One region of the Geobacillus sp. BK01 genome, then DNA from elsewhere that is predicted to be linked to it. Evidence: riboswitches for the same ligand, from Rfam matches in the RefSeq annotation. Region 1 holds a riboswitch; the other holds the start of a gene.

What was found. A riboswitch is a leader RNA that binds a small molecule or an ion and turns the genes downstream of it on or off. The one in region 1 is predicted to bind cobalamin.
Region 2: linked by a shared signal. The riboswitch ahead of ACTVDO_RS09740 ((2Fe-2S) ferredoxin domain-containing protein) and the one ahead of ACTVDO_RS02260 (ABC transporter substrate-binding protein) in region 1 are both predicted to bind cobalamin.

The regions. Positions count from the first base shown of each region.
Region 1 covers NZ_JBQPTH010000001.1:423,834-432,172, forward strand. Annotated here, with positions in the region: gene ACTVDO_RS02245 (GNAT family N-acetyltransferase) at 1-249, shown strand, start outside; partial or broken gene ACTVDO_RS02250 (IS982 family transposase) at 1,347-1,755, shown strand; gene ACTVDO_RS02255 (NUDIX hydrolase) at 1,878-2,345, shown strand; cobalamin riboswitch at 2,415-2,613, shown strand; gene ACTVDO_RS02260 (ABC transporter substrate-binding protein) at 2,755-3,711, shown strand; gene ACTVDO_RS02265 (FecCD family ABC transporter permease) at 3,698-4,732, shown strand; gene ACTVDO_RS02270 (adenosylcobinamide amidohydrolase) at 4,729-6,204, shown strand; gene cbiB (adenosylcobinamide-phosphate synthase CbiB) at 6,201-7,172, shown strand; gene cobD (threonine-phosphate decarboxylase CobD) at 7,129-8,199, shown strand; gene ACTVDO_RS02285 (bifunctional adenosylcobinamide kinase/adenosylcobinamide-phosphate guanylyltransferase) at 8,196-8,339, shown strand, end outside.
Region 2 covers NZ_JBQPTH010000007.1:84,467-92,805, forward strand. Annotated here, with positions in the region: gene cbiQ (cobalt ECF transporter T component CbiQ) at 1-321, opposite strand, end outside; gene ACTVDO_RS09730 (energy-coupling factor ABC transporter substrate-binding protein) at 305-598, opposite strand; gene ACTVDO_RS09735 (energy-coupling factor ABC transporter permease) at 603-1,346, opposite strand; gene ACTVDO_RS09740 ((2Fe-2S) ferredoxin domain-containing protein) at 1,343-1,741, opposite strand; cobalamin riboswitch at 1,927-2,120, opposite strand; gene rraA (ribonuclease E activity regulator RraA) at 2,180-2,665, opposite strand; tRNA gene ACTVDO_RS09750 (tRNA-Gln) at 2,902-2,973, opposite strand; gene ACTVDO_RS09755 (glycerophosphodiester phosphodiesterase family protein) at 3,159-4,040, shown strand; gene ACTVDO_RS09760 (GNAT family N-acetyltransferase) at 4,134-4,577, shown strand; gene ACTVDO_RS09765 (DNA topoisomerase III) at 4,615-6,771, opposite strand; gene ACTVDO_RS09770 (aldo/keto reductase) at 6,784-7,674, opposite strand; gene pepF (oligoendopeptidase F) at 7,761-8,339, shown strand, end outside.

The sequences.
Region 1 (8,339 bases):
GGATTAGCAGTTGAAGCGGCTAATAAAATCATTGAATTTGGTTTTGACAAGATGGAATTAAACAGAATTGAGGCATTTGCTATGATTGAAAATGTTCAATCTTTAAGAGTTTTACAAAAGTTAGGGATGCAATTTGAAGGGGTTATGAGAGAACATTGGTATATTAAAGGTAAATTTAGGGATATGGCTATATACTCTATTCTAAAACGAGATTATTTTAAATCAAGGAACGGGTTGCAAAACGCATAACGGATGAATAAAGGGACACAAAAAATCCACTCTTATTGGGAATCATATACAGTTACTAAAAAACTTCAAAAGGGTGACACTATCAAGAGTTCCAATTCTTTGATCGAATACACCGATGAAATCGATCCTCTTTTAGAGGCTTTATTTCGATGCATCGATCAACTTTTTTCTGGAAATACCTTATGTGGCGGGAAGACCACAGGTGTCTAAAAAGGCAATTGATTAAATGTTTATTTTGGAAAACGTGCTTTACGATCGATTCTTTGTAGCAGTTGATGAACATCTTCCGCTGTTTTTGCTATTTTTGATGTATTTATGAGTCTCTCATCTGTCCACCTTTTCAAGGACCAGCCGATGCTTTCAAAAGCAAGAATTTTCTGACGTTCATCATCATCTCTTAAACGATGTATGTGTTTAATCTCTGAAAGTGATCATGGTGGATGGTACGGCCCTTTGAAACATTCTTGTAGTATGATCCCCAAACAAAATGGGTCATTTCAACTCGGTATTACTAGTTTAAAGGTATAAAGAACGGTTGAACAAGTGAGAATTCTTTTTGTTTTCTCGATTAACCGCTGGAATAGTGGAGAAACAAAAGGTGCCTATGGTTATGTGATTGCTGTCTTCTTGAAAACTGGATTTGAAAAGTGTCTGTTTGATCTCCATAATGCGTTGAATGGGTATTTGATCAATTAAAGATTAACGGGGTAGAGCAGCCGCGTTGGTATAGATTTCATTGCTATCTGTTACATGTACAATTATAAATCATTATTGGAAATTTTTAATTTACACTCTATTTTTACCGCGTTATCAATTATAAGAAGAAGTTAAATTCTGAATATATATAGGTTGTAATAAAGAATTTCCGATCTCCATGTCCCGTCTTTATCACCTGACAAGCTGGCACGGTGACAAGAAGAGCGAACAATACCATGGAAAACAAAATGGCAACTTATATATATAAAAAGATATGTATTGCATGATGTTTAGTTACCCGTGGTGCTAGATAAAATCAGACGAGCATAAAAATAGTCCTTGTATGAAAATCTCCTTTATAAAATGAAAGTGCTCACCTAACATTAGAAAGGAGAAATCCCATACAAGAGCGTCTTCATTTTACAACGGATCAAGCGGAAATTCAAAAGCAATATACGGCGATCTTGTTCTTGGTATCAGCGCAACTGTCTGGCGGCTCTAAATGTATTGTAGCGCTGAAATCGTCATTTGTTAAAGCAAGGAAATGGGGCATAATCGCCATTCATATTCTTGGAAAGTTGTTTTGTTTTACTTCGGAACGAGCAGGGTATCAGTATGTCATTGGAAACTTATTCACTAGGGAGATGTTCCCTGAACGCTCTCGATATAACTGTTGTTGTCGGTTGCTCCGTTTTTCCGTTAAATAGAGTTTTTCTAATAGATCCGTCACCAACTAGCGAGGCACGGACAACATCATGCCTATGCTGTTGTGGAGATCTTGTCCCTCTTGCGCTGTGTCATCACGTGAGGCGTTAATGTTCAACTAGCACCACGGATTTTCCTTATTTTTTTCAAGATGGCAGTATAGATGGGGCAGCTGCTTTTTTTCTGCAGGAGAGGGCTAGGATCATTCCGCGATGTAGGAGGAGAGCTTGATGGATAAACACCAACAAGCCATTATCAGCGTTTCAGCCTATATTACGAATGACACGGGAGAGGTTTTGCTTGTTAAAAGCTATGACCGCTCCGATACGTGGGAAATGCCGGGCGGACAAGTTGAACCAGGCGAGCCGCTCGATCGGGCCGTTCATCGTGAGGTGCATGAAGAGACTGGCGTTGACATCCGTCTCATCGGGGTCAGCGGCGTGTATTACAATGAAACTAAAAATATCATAAACATTGTATTTAAAGCGACATATGTGAAAGGAAACGTTTCTCCCCAGCCTGAGGAAATTCAAGAGGCGAAGTTTGTGTTGATCGATGAGTCGAATATTGATGAATATGTGACATGGCCGCATTTGAAATCGCGGGTGCTCGATGCGATGAAAAGGGGATGCTCTGTTCCTTATGAAGCATGGGTCATGAATCCGTCTCGATTATCTGCAAGAGTGGGAAGGTGAAGTGCTGTAAATTCATAGTTGTCAAATGCTAAACGCTGCATTATTATAAAAATGTCCATATCCCATAACTGAATCCATTCGCAGCAAGGTGCCGAAAAGGCTTAATAGGGAATCCGGTGGGAATCCGGAACTGTCCCCGCAACTGTCAATGCGGACGAAATGAAATCGCCACTGTGCGGCCTGATGGCTTGCGCCGTCTTCTGCATGGGAAGGCTTCAGAGTAGGATGAAGCATGAGTCAGTAGACCTGCCTTGCTTGCCGCAGTTTCCGAATCTTCGGGGGGTGAGACGCGGAAACAGTCGCATAGGGCATTGTTGTGCCCATTGGCGGTCTGTTTCGCGCTCATTCCCAGATTTAGGCGGAATGGGCGTTTTTTATTGTACATACATCACTGAAGGGGGAATGACGGATGAAACGTTGGACATGGCCGGCGGTGGTGGCGGTGTTCTTCCTTTTGGCCGCCGTGCTCGTCGGCTGCGGCGGGGCGAATGGCAGCACCGAGCCTGCGAAAAAAGAAGAACCGAAAACGGAACAAACGGCGTTTCCGGTGACGGTGAAAGACGGGCTTGGGGAAGAGGTGACGATCAAAGCAGAACCGCAAAAAATCGTCTCGCTCATTCCAAGCAATACGGAAATCGCCTACGCGTTGGGACTTGGCGAGAAAATCGTCGGCGTCAGCGATTTTGACAATTATCCAGAGGATGTGAAAACGAAAACGAAAATCGGCGGCATGGAATTTAACGTCGAGAAAATTATTTCTCTGAAGCCGGATCTTGTTCTCGCTCACGCATCAAGCGCCCATAACTCGAAGGACGGCCTGCAGCAATTGAAAGACGCCGGCATCACCGTGCTCGTTGTCCATAACGCCGCGTCGTTTAACGATGTGTATGCGTCGATTGAACTCATCGGCAAGGCGACCGGAACGGCGGACAAAGCGGAGCAAGTCATCAATGACATGAAGGCGAAACTGGCGGAGGTGAAGGAAAAAGCCAAACAAATTCCGGCTGACAAGCAGGCGAATGTCTGGATTGAAGTGTCGCCGCCGCCGCAACTGTATACGACCGGCAAAGGAACGTTTATGGACGAGATGCTTAAGGTGATTTCTGCCAAAAATGTTGCCGGCAGCTTAGAAGGCTGGCCGATGGTGACCGAGGAACAAGCGGTCGCATACAAACCGGACGTCATCATCACGACATACGGGGGAGCGAAACAAGTGCTTGAGCGCGCCGCTTGGAAGGACGTGCCGGCCGTGAAAAACAAGCGGGTGTATGATGTCAACACCGACCTAGTGAGCCGGCCGGGTCCGCGTCTTGTCGAAGGGGTCGAGGAACTTGCCAAAGCCATTTACCCGGATGTGTTTAAGTAAAACGTGGATGTATATCGTGGCCGCTGCTGCGGCTGTCTTTTCACTGCTCGTGGGGATATCGACCGGGTCGCTGTCGATTCCCTTTTCTTCTATTGTCCGGATTGTTGCTGCTGAATGGGTTGGCGTGCCGCTTCCAGCCGACATTCCGGCGGATTGGGTGCCGATTGTGATGGCGATTCGCCTGCCGCGCGTGGTGCTTGCCTTTTTGGTCGGGGCTTCCTTGGCGCTGGCCGGAGCGGCGTTTCAAGGATTGTTGAAAAACGCGCTCGCCGACCCGTATACGCTCGGCGTCTCGTCCGGCGCGTCCGTCGGGGCGGTGCTCGTTATTTTTCTCGGCTGGCAATGGCCGCTGCTCGGCACGTTTACGCTGCCGATCGTGAGCGTTTTATGCGGCATGGCGACACTTGCCGCTGTCTTGACGTTCACCCGCATGGTTGAACGGCGAATGTCGGTCGAGACGATCATTTTAGCCGGCATTATTTTCGGCGCCTTTTTCAGCGCCTTCATTTCGCTCATGATCGCCTTGACGGGCGAGGAGCTGCGGCAAATCATCTCCTGGCTGATGGGGAGCGTGGCGATGCGCGGATGGAAGTATAGCGGGCTATTGTTGCCGTTTTTTCTCGTTGGTGCGGCAACGCTTATCGCCAACGGCCGCGAACTGAACGCGTTCGCGTTCGGCGAGGCGGCGGCGCTTCACGTCGGCGTCGATGTGACACGCCGCAAAATCATCATTTTAACGGCGGCCGCGCTGCTCACCGGCGCGGCAGTGTCGGTGTCGGGAACGATCGGCTTTGTCGGGCTTGTCGTTCCACACATGGTCCGGCTTGTGTGCGGGCCGAACTATCGGGTGCTTTTGCCGCTGTCGCTCTTGTACGGCGGAGCGTTTCTTGTGCTTGCCGATGTGGCGGCACGGACGATCATTGAGCCGCGCGAGCTGCCGATCGGCGTCATTACATCGCTCATCGGCGCCCCGCTGTTTGCCGCCCTATTTTTCCGAAAAACGAAACGAAAGATGGGATGACCATGCTCGACGTGCGTGCCATATCGCATCGGTATGGACAGAAACAAGTGCTTGACGGCGTGACATTTTCCGTGGAAAAGGGCGAAATATTCGGCATTTTAGGGCCGAACGGCAGCGGGAAGACGACATTGCTCAAACTCATCAGCAAAGAGTTGCCGCTGACAAGCGGGGAGATCGTCATCGATGGCCGATCGCTGATGGCGCTTTCGGCGAAACAATGGGCGCGGTTGGCCGCCGTCCTGCCGCAAACAGTGGAAACGGCGCACGGCTATACGGTGAAAGAGATGGTGGCACTCGGACGCTACGCCCATCAGCATGGCTTGTTTCCGACGTGGACGACCGAGGACGAAACCGCGGTTCAACAGGCGCTTGCCGCTGTCGGCTTGGCCGGCAAAATCGATGAGCCGCTTGAGCGGTTGAGCGGCGGCGAGCGGCAGCGCGCCTATTTGGCCCGCGCGCTCGCCCAAGAGCCGCAGCTGCTTTTGTTGGATGAGCCGACGAACCATATGGATATGAGCGGCCAAGTCCGGCTTCTGAACCAACTCGCCCGAGCCGCACACGCGCGCGGTTTGACAGTTGTCGCTGTCTTTCACGATATGAGTGTTGCCAGTTTATATTGCGACCGGGTGCTCGTTTTAAAAGAGGGGAAAACCGCTGCGCTCGGTGCACCGGCGGACGTCATGACGCCGGGGTTGCTGAATGAAGTGTTTGCCGTCCCGGTCGTGCGCCAGGCCCATCCGGCGGCGGCCAAGCCAGTGTTTTCGTTTGTGCCGCAACACAAGCGCGAGGAGACATTGCTCACCGGCGGGCTGCGCCCGTCATTTCTCGATGACGCGGTTGTTCTTGCCGCCCGCCAACCGCTGCGCGTCTTGTCTTCAGCGCTCGTGGGCGCCGGGTTTCAATGGGCGACCCATTTCGTCAACCGCCATGTCGGCCTCGACTATGATTGCCGCGACGCGGAAGAGGAAATGCGGCGTTATTTGGAACGGCATCGGTTTCCCGTCGCCCGGACGGTCGGGATGATGACGGCGGTCGATGTGCGCGATGCCGTCTGGCGTCGAGAAAACGGGGAAGCCTTTTCTGTTTCGGTTTTGGCGACAGCCGGCGTCGGCAATGCGGTCGACGCCGCCCGCGCTTGGCAGCATCAGCCGCTCGCGGTCAAGCCGGGGACGATCAATCTCATCATTGTCATCGATGGCACGCTGACCGAGGCGGCGTTCGTTCAGGCGGTCATGACGGCGACAGAAGCGAAGACAAAAGCGCTTGCTGACCGTTTGATTGGCGATCGGGAAACGGGAACGATCGCCACTGGAACATCGACCGACTCGGTGGCGGTGGCGGCCACGCAAACTGGTCGGGTCTTTGCCTATGCCGGAACGGCAACGGAGCTTGGGCGGGAGATCGGCCGGCTTGTGTATGAGGCGACGGTTGAGGCGCTTGACCGTTGGGAGAAGCGGGGGAAACGGCGGTGACCCATTTGGCTGCATTAACGTTGGCGTTGTGTCTTGATGCCCTCATGGGCGATCCGCGCTGGCTGCCGCATCCGGTGCGCGGGATGGGATGGTTGATCACCTATTTTGACCGGCGCTGGAACGGTGGAAATGGCCGCCGCCTGAAAGGAGCGGCGGCCGTGGCAGCGGTGCTCGTGATCGTCTATGGACTCTCGGCGGCCGTTGTCCAGGCTAGCTACGCCTTATCGATGTATGTTGGAGTGGCAGTCGAGGCAGTGCTCATTTTTACTGCCATTGCGCCAAAAAGTTTGGCGGAGGCGGCGGAAGACGTGCGCCGGCCGCTCGAAGCGGGCGATCTCCTGTCGGCGCGGCGTGCGTTGTCGATGATCGTCGGCCGCGACACCGAGCGGCTTGATGAAGCCGGCATCGCCCGCGCCTGCGTGGAGACGGTGGCGGAAAATACGAGTGACGGTGTTACCGCGCCGCTCTTTTATGCGGCCTTGGGCGGCGCGCCGCTCGCCTTGCTGTACCGGGCAGTAAACACGTGCGATTCGATGGTCGGCTATAAAAATGAAACGTATCGTGAATTTGGCTGGGCGGCCGCCCGGCTCGATGATATGCTTAACTACATTCCGGCGCGGCTGACGGCGCTCGTGATGGTGCTCGCCTATGGCGGCCGCCGGCTTCGCCGCTCTTTGGCGGTTTTGTTTCGCGACGCCCGCTGCCATCCGAGCCCGAACAGCGGCTGGCCCGAGGCCGGGATGGCGGCATTGCTTGGCGTACAGCTCGGCGGAACGAATACATACGGCGGCGTTGTCTCAAGGCGGCCGACGATCGGCGACCCGGACGTCCCGCTTCGCGCCGCGCATATTCACCAGGCGACCCGCATCATGATTGGAACGGTGCTTATGTTTACGCTATTGCTATGGATCGGGGGGATGATCGTTGCGTTGGCCGGCGCATGGGGCGAATCCGCGCGCACTCTATGAGCAGTGCGGGATAACGCCCCCAAATGAGTATATTGACTTCAGTGTCAATACGAACCCGTACCGGTTGCCGCCGTCGGCTTGGCCGGACGATGAGAAGTGGGCTCACTGGGCCGGCGAGTATCCGGATCCGGAAACGCGGGCGCTCAGGGAGCTCGTCGCCGGGCAGGAGCGGATTCGGCCAGGGCAAGTGCTCCCCACCAACGGGGCGGCAGAAGCTATTTATTTATTGGCGTCGCTGTTTGCCGGCCGCCAGGTCGGCGTGTTCGAACCGACGTTTTCCGAATACCGGCGCGCCTGCCTCACCTACGATTGCGAAGTGGCCGTGTTTATGGCTAGGAAAGAATGTGGTTTCTCATATGACATTGATGAAGCGACGGCGTGGGCGGCAAGCCAAGACATCATTTTTTTATGCCATCCGAACAACCCGACCGGAACGGTGATGCCGGAGCATGAACTTCGGTCATTCATTGATGCGGCGGATCAAGCCGGTACGTATATCGTGGTGGATGAGGCGTTTTATCCGTTTTGGCGCGGCGGGTTTACGGCAATGCGCTGGCTGGGGCGCTATCCGCGCCTTATCGTGCTCCGGTCGTTGACGAAAATCCACCATTTGGCCGGGGTGCGCCTCGGTTATGTCGCCGCCGATGAGGAAGTGATTTCCGCGCTGAAAACACGGCAGCCGCCTTGGAGTGCGAGCCAAGTCGCCCAACAGTTGGCGCTTCGTTTTTTGCCGATGGCATCGTTCGTTGACGAAACGAGAGAGCGGATCGCCGCCGAGCGGGAGCGGGTGTTCCGGTCGCTTCCGGCCGGGCGGTACGATGTCTCATTATCGGTCGTGAACTTTTATTTGTTGCGCCCGCGTTCAGGACGGACCGAAGCGCTGTTTTTTCATTTGTTGAAGGAAGGGATTGTGCCGCGCCATACGATGAATTTCCCGGGGCTTGACGGCCGCTACATCCGGCTTGCCGTCAAAACGCCGGCCGAAAACGACCGGCTGCTTGAGGCGCTTGAGAGGTGGGATGGATGATCGTGTTTGTGAGCGGTGCGGTGCGCAGCGGCAAAAGTGAAGCGGCAGAGGCGTGCGCCATCCGGCTTGCCGCTGGCGGGACGCTTCATTATGTCGCTACCGCCCGGGCCACCGATGCGGAAATGAAAGAGCGCATTCGC
Region 2 (8,339 bases), on a different contig from region 1:
ACGGATAGCAAGCTCAGCTGCTGGCTGCAACTGGCTGTCAACGATCGACAACCGAAAGGGGAAGGACACCGATACGACCAACGTCAACAAGCTAATCCCTAAAAAGGCGCTGGCAGCCAACATGGCTTTTCCATACAAAGAAAACGGCACCCGTGCACGCCCCATAGTCCAATATGCCATTCCAACAAGAACAAGCCATTGCTCTCGCCAGTCCCCGATCATGGCAAAGAAAAGCATGGCGAACGTCAGCAGCAATTTCCATTCTGCCCGCCATGTGCGAAGCCGGTTGTCATACGCCCAACGGTCAAACTCGCGAATCATGACTGCTCTTCCGCTCCGACCTCCCTTTGTACACCCCGATGACATAGCCGATCACGCCAGCACCAAGCGCGGCTTGCAGTGAGAACAACAATGTTTCGACTTCCCCCCCGGGTGGAGTGAAAATCGATTCAAACCATGGGCGGTAATGGGGATGGAGCAACTGAATTGCTTTTTCCGCTTGATCGTCTGTTCCCCCAAACTCCGATCCGCGTGCCCACCAAAGCGGCACCATAATCAGCAAAACAGCTAACAACAATAACAAACGATTTTTTTTCATCCTTTCACACCTCCTTTTCTTTTTGGAACAACGGAGAAGCTTGGTACGAAGCAAGCCAGTTCCAGACAACCACCGTTACAATGCCTTCAGTTATCGCCAACGGTACTTGGGTGATCGCGAAAATACCAGCAAATTTCAAAAGCGAAACGATGATCCCACCCTCTGGAGCAGGAAATGCCAAAGCGAGCTGCAATGAAGTCGTCACATACGTCGCCAAATCAGACAAGCAGGCCGCCAAAAACAATGCGGCACGATTGGACATTTTCCCTTTTCGGCACAATTGATACACTCCGTACGCAACGAACGGACCGATGATCGCCATCGACATAGCATTTGCACCGAGCGTCGTCAACCCTCCATGAGCGAGAAGCATTGCTTGGAAAAGAAGGACGACCGTCCCGATCACCACCATCACCCATGGTCCAAACAAAACGGAACCAAATCCGATTCCAGTCGGATGTGAACTGCTTCCTGTGACGGACGGAATTTTCAACGCTGATAGCACAAACGTAAACGCACCCGCAAGCGCCATCAGAAGCTTTTGTTCCGGATGTTGCTTTAAGGTGTGAACAAGCCGGCGCAAACCAAGCACGAAAAACGGTAAAAACAATAACCACCAAAATAACGCCCATTTGATGGGCAAAAAGCCTTCCATAATATGCATGGCATACGCTTCCTGTTCGCTGGTCATCCAAAAATACACCGCGAGTAAAGTGGCGACCGCGCTCCATCGAATGATCCTTTTCATTTATCTGCTCCTTTCTGGCCATGTTCCGTTTTTCGTTTTCCGCTTGGCGCCTCTCGTTCACCGGCTGGCGTCAACACCAATCCGCTTTCGTATTCATACGTCGCCCACTCCCGCAACGGAACCCCCTCGCCCAAATGGGCGCGCACGACTTCCTTCGCCCGCTCGGGAGTCATGAGCCGGTACCAGACGCCATCCGGGTAGACGATCATGACACACGCGTCTTGACAGCGGCCGTTGCAGCGCGTTCGTGTCGTATGGACAACGTCATCGAGCCCGAGGCGGGTGATTTCCTCGCGGACCGCAATTGTCACGCCGTCCCCGCCATGACGGAGGCACGTCCCTCCGTTGCAGATGAACACATGGTGTTTCATCCCTGTTAAGTCCCATGTCGCCATCGAATCCCCCCTTTTGGCTAGAATAATAGAATTCAGATGCAGACAGACGGGCAGGTTTCAGGCAAAAGAAAAAGCACCTCCATCGCAGAGGTGCAGAAAAATGTATACGAAAGCCATAAACGGCCCCAAACAGGCCTGATGCAGCCATCATTCTCCCGCACGTCTGCCTATAGTCCCGTAGGCATCCGTCCGATCGAAACAAGGCAGGTCTCCTGACTTAGGATCATCGCTTGGCGGCGCCTTCCCGAAGCATCCTTCAGTGACTTGTTGCCGCAAAGCTCCCCATCACAGTGGCGGGTACCGTGCCGGATTTTCACCGGTCTTCCCTTTTCACCCAAGCCTTTCCGCAGGCTTAGGCACCTTGTTCGTTCTTCGCCATATGTACACTGTCATGGAACAAGCATCCTTTTTCATCGTAGTACAACTTGATGGCGGCCGTCAACCGTTTTTTGCCGACAAATCTTCACGGGCAACGACAACGCCGTCCGCATCGGCGTACACGTATGCGCCCGGCTCCCAGCGGACGCCGCCAAACTCGAGCACAACATCGCGAGCGCCTTTTCCCTCTTTTTTGCTTTTCACCGGGCACGTGCCGATCGCCATAACGCCAAGCGGCATGCGGCCGATTTCCGCTGAATCGCGGATGCAGCCGTGGATGATGACGCCGGCAAGCCCCCGGTCGCAGGCGATTTGCGCCAACCGGTCGCCTAATAGCGCCACGCGGCGCGAGCCTTTTCCATCGACCACAAGCACCGTCCCCGGCGGCACCGTCTCGAGCGCTTCACGGACAAGAACGTTGTCTTCAAACACGTCGACCGTCGCGATCGGCCCGGAAAACATCCGTTTTCCGCCGTACGATTGAAACGGCAACTCACAGACTTGCAACTCATCTAAAAATTGATCGCATAAATCAGCTGTTTTCATGATCCTCTCCCCTTTCGTTTTTTTCATTCGTCATCATTCGTCAAAATCCTGCCGACTCCACATTTTTTTGTGGCGCTGTTTCTGCTCGGGAATCGGATGCGTGTCGTTGCGGGACCGCTGAACGACAAAAGGATTCGCTCGCCGTCGCTTTCCGGCGAACGAAAAAAACGGCCCCGCACGACATGGCGGAAGCCGTTTTGGCCGTCGGGACGAACGAGCCCCGTCCGGCGATTCAGCTGGGCTAGCTGGATTCGAACCAGCGCATCACGGAGTCAAAGTCCGTTGCCTTACCGCTTGGCTATAGCCCAACGTTTTGTTGTCATTTACAGTATGCGGCATGATGGCGCACTTTATGCATCAAACTGAATATCCTTTTGCCTGGTGTGCGAAACTATCGATACAAACGTCCTTTTCCTACCATATATCATTTCGTTTTTCCCTCGCACTCGTTTTCCCAGTATGATACATTGAATTTGGAAAGGGAGAGATGGACATGCGCCGGATCACGGTTTTTCGCTTCTATCTTTGCGCATTGTTTTTGTTATCGCTGCCGATCGTCTTAGCGGCCTCGGCTGCTTGGCAGCCACCCAGCCAGCCGAAAACCGCCGTCATCGCCCACCGCGGCGCGTCCGGACACGCGCCGGAGCATACGCTCGCGTCCTATCGCCTCTCTGCCCGCATGAATGCCGATTATATCGAAGTCGATGTGCGGTCAACTAAAGACGGGAAGCTCGTTGCCCTGCATGATGCAACACTCGCCCGGACGACAAATGTCGAAACGGTTTACCCGCACCGGTCGCCATGGCGGGTCAGCGATTTTTCATTGCATGAGCTCAAAAAGTTGGATGCCGGATCGTGGTTCGATCCACGCTTTGCCGGCGAACGCGTTCCGACGCTTGATGAGGTGGTTCGGATGCTGAAAGCGGAACGTGTAAACGTTCCGTTGTACATCGAAACGAAACAGCCCGGCATCGAACAAGAGGTCGCCCGCCTATTGCAAAAACACGGCGTTCTCCAGCGCGGAAGCGTCATGTTTCAATCGTTCCATCCAGAAAGTTTGCAGGCGCTCCGTCCGCTTATTCCGCGCGGCATCCCGCTCATTCAATTGATCGGCGAAAAGGAAGCACGAAGCAGCCGGGATGCCCTGTTGCAACAAATTGCCGTCTATGCCGATGGCATCGGCTTGCCGTTTTCAGTCGTCACTGAAAAGTCGGTGCGCGCCGCCCATCGCCGCGGGCTTATTGTTCACGTCTATACCGTCAACGCTCCACACGATCTAGAACACTTATGCGCGATGGGCGTGGACGGCGTGTTTACCGACTACCCTGACCGCCCAGCCCGCATCGCTTCGTGCCGCCGACCGCCCCGTCATTGACCGCCCTTTAGGGGGTATTTACATAATATAATTATGGTTTATACATTTTCGTTTGGCTCCATTCATTCTTCAAAAAAAGGGGAGGACAAGATCATGTGGACGATCGCCGACTACCAAAACGGACCGTTTACCGTAACGACGGACCGCCGCCGCGTTCAGCTTGAGCGCGTGGTTTACTTCCTCGCCCGTTCGTACTGGGCGAACGGGCGCAGCCGCGAAACGATTGTCAAATCGCTCGACCATTCGCTTTGCTTCTCCCTTTTTCACGGTGAAAGGCAGATCGGCATGGCGCGCGTCATCACCGACGGAGCAACATTTGCCTACCTTTGCGACGTCTTTATCGACGAAGCGTACCGCGGGCAAGGGCTCGGAAAATGGCTGCTATCGTGCGTGCTCGCCCATCCCGGCGTCGCCGCCGTCCGCAAGGTGATGCTTGCAACGAAAGACGCGCACGGACTGTACGAACAATTCGGCTTCACCGCGCCGGGCGAGCCGGAGTGGTTGATGGAGCGGATTCAAGAGCCGCGAACGGAGTAAACGGCAAAAAGGCGGTCCGCATCGGCCCGCCTTTTCGTCACCGCTTCGGAAATTGAAACGACAACTTCTTCTCATTCCCGTCCCAGACAAGCGCAGCGTCAAACGTTTTCGCACCTTTCTTGAATCCTTTGATGACATTCGTCTTTCCTTGCGAAAGCAGTTTTTTCACATTGGCCGTCGAAATCGATTTGCCGAGAATGCGTTTGGAAATCGTAAACGGGCATTTTGTTTTCGCGTACTGGTCGCAGCCGTACAACGTTCCTTTATCCACAACCGTCCCGCCGCAAAGCGGACATGTTCCGACCTTTTCACCTGCCGTTTTTTTCGCCTTCCCCCGCTGAATCGAAGCGGTATCGAGTCCGCTGAATTTCCAGTTTGGCGCGGCGGCGATGGCGTCGGCGACCACTTTTTGCGCCAGCTTTTTCGCCTGTTCCATAAAGGCGGCTGATGAGGCGCTCCCTTCGCCGATTTCCTTTAAGCGCTGCTCCCATTTCGCCGTCATTTCCGGCGAGGCGAGAATCGTGCCGCCGAGCGCCTCGATCAACACTTTCGCCTTGTCAGTCGCGTACACGAGGTTCTTTTTCACTTCAATGTACTTCCGCTCTTTCAGCATTGTAATGATGGCCGCCCTTGTCGCTTCCGTGCCGAGCCCTTCCGTTTTGGCCAGCACTTTTTCCAATTCCTCATCGTCCAAAAATTTTCCCGCCGTTTTCATCAAGGTGATGAGTTCACCCTCCGTATACCGTTTCGGCGGCTCGGTTTTCCCTGCTTTCACCTTTACAGCGGCCACCTTCCCCGCCTCGCCCTGCTCGAGCGGAGGCAGCACCGCATCTTTTTCCTCCTCATGCGGACGGATGACGGCGCGCCACCCCTCCTCGACGACCCGCCTTCCTTTCGAAACAAAGCGGGCCCGGCCATCAACGAGCGTTGCGACGGTCGTATAATCGATGACCGCCGCCTGGTGGTGGGCGGCGATCAGGCGGCGGACGACCAAATCGTACACCTTCCGCTCGTCGGCCGACAGCTTTTCTGGATCCGCTACTTGCTCAGTCGGGATAATGGCGTAATGGTCCGTTACCTTCTTCTCGTTAACATAACGTTTATTATGTAAAATCGATGGCCGCGGCAACGGAAAATAAGAAGCGTACGCCGGAAACGCGGACAACTTTTGCAAAATCGCCGGGAACGTTTCCGCTTCCCCTTTCGTCACATGCATCGAATCAGAGCGCGGATACGAAACGATCCCTTTTTGGTAGAGCGATTGCAGCACATCAAGCGTCTTTTTCGGTGAAAAGCGGTACAGCTTGTTCGCCGTCGCCTGCAATGTCGATAAGTTGAACAACAGCGGCGGCTGGAACGTTTTCCGTTCCGTGCGGACGTCGGCCACCTCCGCCGGTTTTTCTTGGCAAAAGGCAGCGATCCTTTTCGCCGTCTCCTCGTCCTTGAGACGCGTTTGACCGTTTTCGTCCGTCCATGTTCCCTCATAGCGCTTATCGCCGATGACAAACGAGGCGACGACTTCCCAAAACGGTTCAGGGCGAAACTGCTCAATTTCCCGCTCGCGCCGGACGATCAAGGCCAATGTCGGCGTTTGCACGCGCCCGACGGAAAAGACGTCGTTCATCCCGCGTTCTTTCAGCAAGAGGCTGTACACGCGCGAGGCGTTCATGCCGACAAGCCAGTCGGCGCAGGCGCGGGCGTACGCTTCTTCATAGAGCGGCCGCGTCGTCTGCTCATCGAGCAGGCGGCGAAACCCTTCTTCAATCGCCTTCGGAGTCAACGATGACAGCCAAAGCCGCCTGATCGGCTTGCGGACGCCGCTCATCCGGATGATGTTGCGCACAATGAGCTCCCCTTCGCGCCCGGCGTCGCCGGCATGGATGATTTCCGTCACTTCCGGTTTTCGCAACAGTTCTTTGACCACATGAAACTGTTTCGCTTTTGCCTTCTCGATCTCATACTCGAACCGTTCCGGGATGATCGGCAGCGTGCTGAGCGTCCATCGCTTCCACTCCGACCGATACCGCTCAGGCGGGGCGAGCTGGAACAAATGCCCGATCGCCCATGTCATATACGCCCCGTCGGGAAACAAGTCATTCGGCAAAATTTCGATATAGCCTTGCCGTTTTTTCGTCCGAAAAATCGAGGCGAGCGTCGCCCCTTGGTCCGGTTTTTCCGCAATAATGACTTTCATCGGCTTCTCCCCTTACGGCACATCATGCCCCATAGAGCTTTGCAAAATGGCGAACCATTGCGCGCGGGAAAGCGGGAGAGACAGCGCCCGCACCGCCCGCTCGATGCGTTCCCGTTTCCCCGAGCCGACAATCGGCATCATCCGCGCCGGATGAACGAGAAGCCACGCGTACAGCACTTCGTCGATCGTCCCGGCACCGAGTTCCTCTTGCACTTGCTCAAGCGTCCCGCGCAGACGCACCGCCCGGTCATCGTCAGCGGAAAAAATCGCTCCACCGGCGAGCGGCGACCATACCATCGGCGGAACACGCTTCTCAAGACAAAGGTCAACGGTGCCGTCTTCGAGATTTTCAAGGCGGTACGCCGATACTTCGATTTGGTTTGTCACAAGCGGGAACGGCAAATACGACTGAAACATTTCCCACTGCGAACATTTAAAGTTCGAGACGCCGAAATAGCGCACTTTTCCGTCCTGTTTCAGCTTCAAAAACGCCTCGGCCACTTCTTCCGGGTTCATGAACGGATCCGGGCGATGAATAAGCAAGACGTCGATATAATCGGTGCGGAAATGGGCGAGCGACTGCTCGACGGAGGCGATGATATGGTCTTTGCTTGTATCGTACGATTTCATCCCGTACTTCGATGGCAGCTTAATGCCGCATTTTGTGACAAGTTCGATTTGCCCGCGCAAGCTCGGCTTTAACGCCAACGCTTCGCCGAAGCGCGATTCGCACGTGTAGTTGCCATAAATATCGGCATGGTCAAACGTCGTAATGCCGCGCTCAAGACAAAATTCAATGAGCGACAGCAGCTGCTCGCGCGAGTATCCCCAATCCGCAAGCCGCCAACAGCCGTGAATGAGACGGGAAAACGTCAAATCGTCTGCCAACTGAATTCGTTCCATGATCGTCTTCCTTTCTTTTTTGGCTAAAATCGTCCCGTTTGCGCATACTACCGACAAGAGGAAAAAAACGGAAAGGACGTGATCATATGAAACGCTGGCTTCTTTCGTTCGCCGCTGTACTCCTTTTGGCCTCCCCCTGGCCGGCGGCAGCCGCCGAAACGGCATACGAATGGAACCTGGCCGACATTTATCCATCCGAAGCCGAGTGGATGCGCGACTACAAGGCAGTGCAAAACGCGCTGCCGAAACTGGCGGCGTTTGAAAGTACACTTGACGATGCCAAAACGATCGCCAAACTGTTCGCCCTAAACGAACAAACGGCCCGCAAGCTTGAAAAACTGTCGCTTTATGCCCATTTAAAACGCGATCTGAACATTGAAGACGAGGCGGCGGCCCGGCTCGGGGCGAAAGTGGAAGCGCTCGCCGCCCAATACGCGGCAAAAACAGCGTACATCGAGCCGGAACTGCTCGCCCTTCCGGAGCGGACGCTCGCCAAGCTGCAAAAAAGCAAGCTGCTCAAGCCGTATCGCTATTATTTCACCGAACTGCGGGAACAAAAGCCGCATACGCTCACGAAACGCGAAGAACGGCTGCTCGCGAAACTATCGCCGGCGCTTAGCGAGGCGGAAAACATTTACGACCACGCCTCGCGCGGCGATTACGAG